Regions from separate parts of the Zhengella sp. genome, predicted to be linked through region 2. Evidence: predicted binding sites of a transcription regulator. Region 2 holds the regulator's gene; the other holds the start of a gene.
What was found. The regulator LexA, encoded in region 2, represses DNA repair genes until DNA is damaged. The targets are predictions, from matches to a motif close to TGTTCNNNNTGTGTTCNG.
Positions count from the first base shown of each region.

Region 1 (4,209 bases), 1.1 Mb from region 2:
CAGAGACCTACGGGCCGGCGGTCGTCAATGAGTGGAAGGGCGAGTGGAACGATCTCGAAAAGGGTGCGCGCACGGCAAAGAAGGCGCGCCAGGGCGTGCGCTACGCGGCGCTGGAGGGGCTGAGCGTGCGCGATCCGGAAACCATGGCAGAGGTGCCGCATGACGGCGAGACTATCGGCGAGGTGATGTTCCGCGGCAATATCGTGATGAAGGGCTATCTGAAAAACCCGGAAGCGAGCGCGGAGGCCTTCGGTGGCGGCTGGTTCCATTCCGGGGATCTCGGCGTGATGCACCCGGACGGCTATATCCAGCTCAAGGACCGGTCCAAGGACATCATCATTTCCGGCGGCGAGAACATTTCCTCCATCGAGGTGGAGGACGCGCTTTACAAGCACCCGGCGGTCGCAGCTTGCGCGGTGGTGGCCAAGCCGGACGAGAAATGGGGCGAGACCCCGGTGGCCTATGTGGAACTGAAGCCGGGCAAGAGCGCGAGCGAGGCCGAGATCATCGACCATTGCCGGGAATTGCTGGCGCGCTTCAAATGCCCCAAACAGGTGATCTTTTCGGAAATTCCGAAAACGTCGACGGGCAAGATCCAGAAGTTCCGCCTGCGCGAGGGGGCGCGCGCCCTGTGATCGCGATGCGGGCGGCATGCAACCATTTGCCCACGAAAAGTTGCAACGGAATGGAGAAAGCGGCGGTTTGTTAACCGGCGCTTAACCCTGACAAGGCATTACTGTGGGTATCCAGTTATCTGGATTCGAACCTGAGTGGCTTGAGCCATTCTGTTTGACGCCTCCCTGTAAAACTTCCACGGGCCGCTTCCCTTTGAAGCGGCTCTTTTTTTTCGGCCTTTTCCACGGGCAGGGCGCGGCGTTAACCTTTCATTAAACATGGCCTTGCCAGCGCCGGCCGGGACCTGCATTTTTGTCGAGGCCGCGTTATGGGTGTCCGGGCGGCCGCGGACGGAACACGGACCGGCCGGGACTGAAGTGCAGGGTTTCAGGGCGTATGGCTGAGATGAAGACGACAGGCGAAGGGCCGATCAGGCTGGCCGAGCGGCGGGTGTTTTCCGACCGGTTCAAGCCGCTTTATGCGGAAGGCATGGGGCTGGTGGAAGAGGCGGCGACCTATCTGGACGGCGATGGCCGCAGGGCTGCCAAGGGGTTGTCACGGGTCGGATCCACGCTTTACGCAGCGGAATCGATGCGGCTGACGACACGTTTGATGCAGATCGCCTCATGGCTGTTGCTGCAACGGGCGGCCAATTCGGGCGAAATGACGCGCGACCAGGTGGCGGCGGAAAAATCCAAGGTGAAGCTGGACACCGGCTCGGCCGACGAGGGGGCGCCGGGCTGGGACGAGTTGCCCGGCACGTTCCGCGATCTTGTCCGGCGGTCCTTGCGCCTGCAGGGCGTGGTGCGCCGCATGGACATGGAGATTTACGGCGGCAGCCGGGAGCCGCGCGGGGCGGAGGGCAATCCTGTCTCTGCGCAGATCGACCTGCTGAAGACCGCGTTCGGCGGACGCTGACCGCGTTCAGCCATCCCAGAGCGGCAGCGCGGTGGTGACAGCGAACAGGATGACGGCAAAGGCAATACGGCGATAGGCCGCCGCCGTGGCGAGCGGGAACAGGGCCCGGCCGGCCAGGATGCCGACAAGATAGACCGGCGCACCGGCAAGGCCGAGCGCCAAGCGTTCCTCCGTGATCATGCCGCCGGCCAGGACATTGGCCAGTGTTGCCATTTCCGTGATCAGGAGCAGCGCGAGCAGGTGGCGCGGATCACGCCTTGCGGTTCGGGCGAGGCCATCCAGTAAAGCACGGGCGGCGGGCCGGGAATGCCGGCAATGCCGCCCAGGAAGCCGGCAACAGCGCCGACGCCACCGGACAGGACCGGCGGGCGCGGACCATGGTAGCGCCAGCCCGATGCCAACGCCACGAGGGCGGCAAGCACGCCGAGGCAGATCACCCACCGCAGGACCAGCGGGTCGCCGTGCCGTAGCACGGCGAGGCCCGCGGGCAGCAGGAGGACCGCACCGGCGGCCAGCGGCAGGACTTCACGCCAGCGGGCGTATCTGAGAGCGGGCAGAGCGGCGGGAAGCTGCGGCAGGCTGTCGACAATGGCGATCACGACGACGGCGGTGACGGGATCATGGGTGGCCGCAAGGACCGGTATGGCAACCATGCCGGTGCCGAAGCCGGAGAAGCCGCGCACGAGGCCGGCCAGCAGCAGCACTGCGAGGACTGCGGCCAGCGTGATGTCGAAAGTGGGAAAGGCCATGCATCGGACCGTGCTTGCGAATGTCTTCCTGCCATAGAGCAGGCCGTGCGGACTTGCCATGGATATTCCTTCCCTGGCGGCTGCGCCTCCTTCCATCGCTTGCATGTTTCTGATTTGTTCACTTTTCGCTGGCAAGGCTGGCCGGAATGGAACAAGGTGGCGTGCATGGGACAGGCGATTCGAATCATCGGTATCGATCCGGGCTTGCGGAACATGGGTTGGGGCGTGATCGAGACGCTCGGCAACTCGCTGCGTTTCGTGGCATCCGGCACGGTGCGATCGGACGGCAAGGCGGATCTGGCCAGCAGGCTGTGCCAGTTGCATGACGGGCTGGCGGATGTGCTGCATCAGCATCGTCCGGACGAGGCGGCTGTCGAGGTGACCTTCGTCAACAAGGACGCAACCGCCACGCTGAAACTCGGGCAGGCGCGCGGCATCGCGATGCTGGTTCCGGCGCGGGCCGGGCTGGCGGTGGCGGAATATGCTCCCAATGCGGTCAAGAAATCCGTGATCGGGGTCGGTCACGGCGACAAGAAGCAGATCCAGATGATGCTCAAGGTGCTGATGCCGCGCGCCAGCTTCGAAAGCGACGATGCGGCGGACGCGCTCGCCATCGCCATCTGCCATGCGCATAACCGGGTGGGCGAGGCGCAGCGGCGCGCGCTGCTGAAGGCGGTGTGAGATGATCGGCAAGCTGAAGGGCACGGTGGACGAGATTGGCGAGGATCACGCGGTGATCGACGTGCATGGCGTGGGCTACGTGGCCTTCTGCCCGGCGCGCACGCTGGGCAAGCTCAATACCGGCGAGGCGGCGATCCTGTTCATCGAGACCTATGTGCGCGAGGACATGATCCGGCTCTACGGCTTCGGCTCCGCGCTGGAGCGGGAATGGTTCCGCCTTCTGCAAAGCGTGCAGGGCGTGGGCGCGAAGGTGGCGCTGGCGGTTCTCTCCACGCTGACGCCGCCGGAACTGGCCAATGCGATCGCGCTCAAGGACATTGCCATGGTGTCGCGGGCGCCGGGCGTCGGCAAGAAGGTGGCCGAGCGCATCGTCATCGAACTCAAGGCCAAGGCTCCGGCCCTGGCCGGCGAAGCAGCGGCGTCCATCGGCATGAAGCAGGAAATCGGCGAGGGCGTGGCCTCGGCACCCGTGGCCGACGCGGTGTCGGCGCTGACCAACCTGGGCTATTCGCGTGACCAGGCCGCCAATGCGGTGGCGGCGGCACTGAAGAGCGCGGGCGAGGATGCGGATTCGGCCAAGCTCATCCGGCTCGGGCTGAAGGAACTGGCGCGGTGAGCGGGCGGCTTGCGCTCCCGGCCCGGCAATGCGAATGAAGCGCCATGACCGAGCCTGACCGCCTCATCTCCGCCGACAAGCGCGGCGAGGACTTCGACGCCACGCTGCGCCCGCAAACGCTGGACGATTTCACCGGCCAGGCGGCGGCGCGCGCCAATCTCAAGGTCTTCATCGAGGCGGCCAAGGCGCGCGGCGAGGCGCTGGACCATGTGCTGTTCGTCGGTCCGCCGGGCCTGGGCAAGACGACGCTGGCGCAGATCATGGCCAAGGAGCTGGGCGTGAATTTCCGCTCCACCTCCGGTCCGGTCATCGCCAAGGCAGGCGATCTCGCGGCATTGCTGACCAACCTGGAAGAGGGCGACGTTCTCTTCATCGACGAGATCCACCGGCTCAATCCGGCGGTGGAGGAGATCCTCTACCCGGCCATGGAGGATTTCCAGCTCGACCTCATCATCGGCGAAGGGCCGGCGGCGCGCTCGGTGAAGATCGACCTGGCGAAGTTCACGCTGGTCGCTGCCACGACGCGGCTCGGCCTGCTCACCAATCCGCTGCGCGACCGCTTCGGCATACCGGTGCGGCTGAATTTCTACACGGTGGAGGAACTGGAGCAGATCGTGCGGCGCGGGGCGC
Region 1 is NZ_JAWKWO010000001.1:1,171,943-1,176,151, reverse strand. Features, by position in the region: gene R3D65_RS05600 (acyl-CoA synthetase) at 1-635, shown strand, start outside; gene R3D65_RS05595 (DUF1465 family protein) at 1,012-1,533, shown strand; gene R3D65_RS05590 (hypothetical protein) at 1,540-1,746, opposite strand; gene R3D65_RS05585 (TSUP family transporter) at 1,755-2,342, opposite strand; gene ruvC (crossover junction endodeoxyribonuclease RuvC) at 2,448-2,963, shown strand; gene ruvA (Holliday junction branch migration protein RuvA) at 2,965-3,579, shown strand; gene ruvB (Holliday junction branch migration DNA helicase RuvB) at 3,624-4,209, shown strand, end outside.
Region 1: ruvC (crossover junction endodeoxyribonuclease RuvC) is a predicted target of LexA. The motif match lies at 2,387-2,404, and genes of this name have one in related genera.

Region 2 (4,209 bases):
CTTGCGGGCAATGCCAAGAAGGGCGATGTCATCGCCACGGCGCGGATTGCGGGCATCATGGCCGCCAAGAAGACCCATGAGCTGGTTCCGCTCTGTCACCCGCTGCTGCTCACCAAGGTGACCGTGGACATCACGCCCGACGAAACCCTGCCCGGCCTGCGTGTGCGCGCACTGGCACGGGTGAACGGCCAGACCGGTGTGGAGATGGAAGCGCTGTCGGCCGTGTCCGTCACCTGCCTCACGATCTATGACATGGCCAAGGCCGTGGACCGGGGCATGGTGCTGACCGATATCCGCCTTGTCGAAAAGGAAGGCGGGAAATCCGGCCACTGGCGCGCAGAGGACTGAAGAAATGGCATTGCTTCCCGTTGACGAGGCGCTCTCCAGACTGCTGGACGATGCGGGCCTGCTGGGCGCGCAAGAGGTTCACATCGCGGATGCGGCAGGCCGCTTCCTGGCCAGCGACCTGGCGGCCCGGCGCACGCAACCTCCCTTCCCGGCCGCCGCCATGGATGGCTATGCCGTGCGGGCCGATGACATCGCCAACGTGCCTGCCGCGCTGACGGTGATCGGCGAATCGGCAGCGGGCCACCGCTTTTCGGGCAAGGTGGAGGGCGGAGAATGCGTGCGCATCTTCACCGGCGCGCCCGTCCCCTCCGGCGCCGATACCGTGATCATCCAGGAAAATGTCGGCGTGCTCGGCGACGGTCGCGTCCAGGTGAACGAAGGCGAGCCGAAAGGCCGCAATATCCGCGTCGAAGGGCTGGACTTTCGCCAGGGCAGCACCATCCTGAAGGCCGGCCGGCAACTCGATGCCGCGGCGCTGTCGCTCGCCGCCGCCGCCAATCACGACCGCCTCACGGTGGCACGCAAGCCACTCGTCGCCATTCTCGCCACCGGCGACGAACTGGTTCCGCCTGGCGCCCTGCCCGGCCCGGACCAGATCATCGCCTCCAATTCGTTCGGCGTTGCGGCACTGGCGACCGAATGCGGCGCCACCGTCATCGATCTGGGCATTGCCCGCGACGATCACGGCATCATCGGCGCCGCTGTCGGGCGGGCTCGGGATGCAGGCGCCGATATCATCGTCACGCTGGGCGGCGCGTCCGTCGGCGATCATGATCTCGTCCAGTCGGTCCTTGCCGATGCCGGGATGGAACTCGACTTCTGGAAGATCGCGATGCGGCCGGGCAAGCCGCTCATGGTCGGGCGCTTTGGCGAAACGCGTGTGCTGGGCCTGCCGGGCAATCCCGTATCGAGCCTCGTCTGTGCCCATCTGTTCCTGAAGCCGCTCATCAAGGCGCTTTGCGGGGCACGCCATGTGCATGACATCCGCACGGCCCGGCTGACCACGCCGATGAATGCAAATGGCGACCGCCAGGACCACGTGCGTGCGGTTTGCACAAGCGATGGCACGGGCGGCCTGCAGGTGACGCCTTTCAAGCGCCAGGATTCGTCCATGCTGTCCACGCTGGCCGAGGCCAATTGCCTGGTGATCCGGCCCGCGCACGCACCGGCCGTCAACGAAGGCGACAACGTGCCCTGCCTGATCCTGCGCAGCCTCGGCGACTGACCGACCCGCAGGCGTGCCGTGCGTGCGGCACCATTGCGATGCCACTTGCGGAACAGGACGGGAACAGATATGTTTGTTCCGGTTTTGTATTGCGACTCGTCAGGAGGTGGCCCGTGCTCACCCGCAAACAGCATGAACTTCTGCTTTTCATTCATGAGCGGCTGAAAGAAACCGGGATACCGCCTTCCTTCGACGAGATGAAGGATGCGCTGGAACTGGCGTCCAAGTCCGGCATTCACAGGCTGATCACGGCACTTGAGGAACGCGGGTTCATTCGCCGCCTGCCAAACCGGGCACGGGCGCTGGAGGTGATCCGCATGCCCGAGGGGGTTGCGGGCGCACCTCAGGCGCGCAAGTTTTCACCCAGCGTGATCGAGGGCGGACGCGGGCAGCCAGGCGGCACGAAGGCGCCGCCGGCCGAGAAGGAATCCGGACAGTCCATTGCCATTCCGGTCATGGGGCGAATCGCCGCCGGCGTGCCGATCGATGCCATCCAGCATCAGACCCACACGATCGCCGTGCCGCCGGACATGCTGGGCGGTGGCGAGCATTACGCGCTGGAGGTTCGCGGGGATTCGATGATCGAGGCCGGTATTTTCGACGGCGACACCGTGATCATCCGCGACGGCCAGACGGCCAATCCCGGCGACATCGTCGTCGCGCTGGTCGATGACGAGGAAGCGACGTTGAAGCGCTTCCGGCGCAAGGGGGCTTCCATTGCGCTGGAAGCGGCCAATCCGGCCTTCGAGACGCGCATTTTCCCGCCCCACCGCGTGAAGGTGCAAGGGCGTCTGGTCGGGCTGATCCGGCGGTATTGAAGCCTGAAACAGGATTTGGATCGATCGATCATGAAAAGGGGGCGCCGGACTGGCTCGGCGCCTTTTTTTTCGTTCACTCCGTATCCCCGGCCTTCGTGGAGGCCGGCGCCGCCATTCACTCAGCGGCAATACCGGCAGGCTGCTTGCGCCGGCGCGTCGATGCCAGGGCGGCGCCGATCACCGCGAGGATGACGATCGCGGCTTGCGGGACGATGGCTTCCCAGGTCGGGTTCAACCCGGCATCGACGAGCGATGACGGCAAGTCCATCGGATCGTAGGCCAACAGTTGCAGTTCCTGCAGTTCCTGAACCGAACCGCCAACGAATTTCAGGCCCATGACAAAGAGGAAGGCCGAGGTTGCCAGAAAGATGAAACGCAGGGGCAACCGCGCGGCGAAAGCATTGACCGCAAACCAGACAACGGCCAGCACGCCGGTGGCGGCAGCAATGCCGATCCAGAAGCCGACATGCCATCCACCACTCGCCGCAGCGCTCGCATGGAGAAACAGGATTGTTTCAGCGCCTTCGCGAAAGACTGCGAGAAAGGCAATCAGGGCGAGCGACAATGTCGTTCCCGCGCTGACTGCGCGGTCTGCCACGGCACGCAAGGTCGCCTGCCATGCCTTCGGATCCTGCTTCAGAAAGAGCCAACCGGACATGTAGAACATCAGGCCGGCCGCAACCATCATGACAACTGCTTCAAGTCGGTCGTCATGGGCGCCACCGAGGAACACCTCGAAGGCAAGCGCGGCGGCCACGCTAGCAAGAACCGCCATGGCCACGCCGATATAGAGGTAACGCGTGCGCTCGCCCATGCCGGCGCGATGGAGGAACGCGGCAAGAGCCGATATGACCAGAAGGGCCTCAAGGCCCTCGCGAAAAAGGACAAGTCCGGACTCAAGAGCCGCCGACAGAATTGGCATCTCGTTTTCTCTCATTGTTCAAGATCGTCCGCAGGAAGCCAGATGTGCCCGGCGGCCGCAAGCAGCCTTTGCCCAGTTTGTAACGTTTCCAAACTGGATGCCTGCAGGTGGGACGCTGGCGGCACGGCCAAGTGTCAATCCCTGGCCTCCGGCTTCCACTCTTCCAGGCCGCGGGCGGCGCGCGACCATTTCCGATGCCTGTGCCACGGGCGGTATGGCCGGTTGATGGCATGGCGGATCGAAACGCCCTTGCCGTGCGGGTTCAGGCGAAAGGCAGCCGATCCTTCGAGCGCCAATTGCCGGGCTGTGACGATGACGGCCATGTGCCGTCCACCGCAGCGGGGCGCTTCGGAAGGCTTGCTGTAGAGAATGAGGATGGCGGTCCGGCATGCGGCACGGACTGTTTCCGGATCGTCCGTCTGGACGATCCAGCCGCGCGGGGCCTTTGCCAGGCAGAGTTGATCGTCGCAGGCAAATCCCCCGGCCAGGGGTCTTGCCGCCTTGCCTGTCGCTTCCCGGGCCAGCAAGGCCGCCAGGCTGCCGCGTTTCAATGCGGCGGCGCGTCTGACCTCGCCGGTTCCCGCTGCCCGTGTCCAGTTCTGGCGTGTGAAGCTGGAAATCCGGGTGCGATTGAAGGCAAGGCTGCCCTCAGCGATGCGGATGGCCAGCGTCTTTCCGTCATCGGATATCCAGCCATCGGGAATGTCGGCACCGCGCCAGGCCAGGCCGGCGGCCAGTATGAACGGCAAGGCGAGCAGGCGCAGGCGGGTCGTCAGGACCGTTGCCGCAATGAGCGCGATCGTGGCCAGCATCATCGCCGGCAGCGGCACGAGCCCGGTCTGGTCATGGCCGGACCGGCTCGCGGTTTCGTGGGCGATCCGCAGCACCAGTCCGAT
Region 2 is NZ_JAWKWO010000001.1:113,075-117,283, forward strand. Features, by position in the region: gene moaC (cyclic pyranopterin monophosphate synthase MoaC) at 1-348, shown strand, start outside; gene glp (gephyrin-like molybdotransferase Glp) at 353-1,573, shown strand; gene lexA (transcriptional repressor LexA) at 1,687-2,391, shown strand; gene R3D65_RS00465 (FTR1 family protein) at 2,507-3,313, opposite strand; gene R3D65_RS00470 (ComEC/Rec2 family competence protein) at 3,448-4,209, opposite strand, start outside.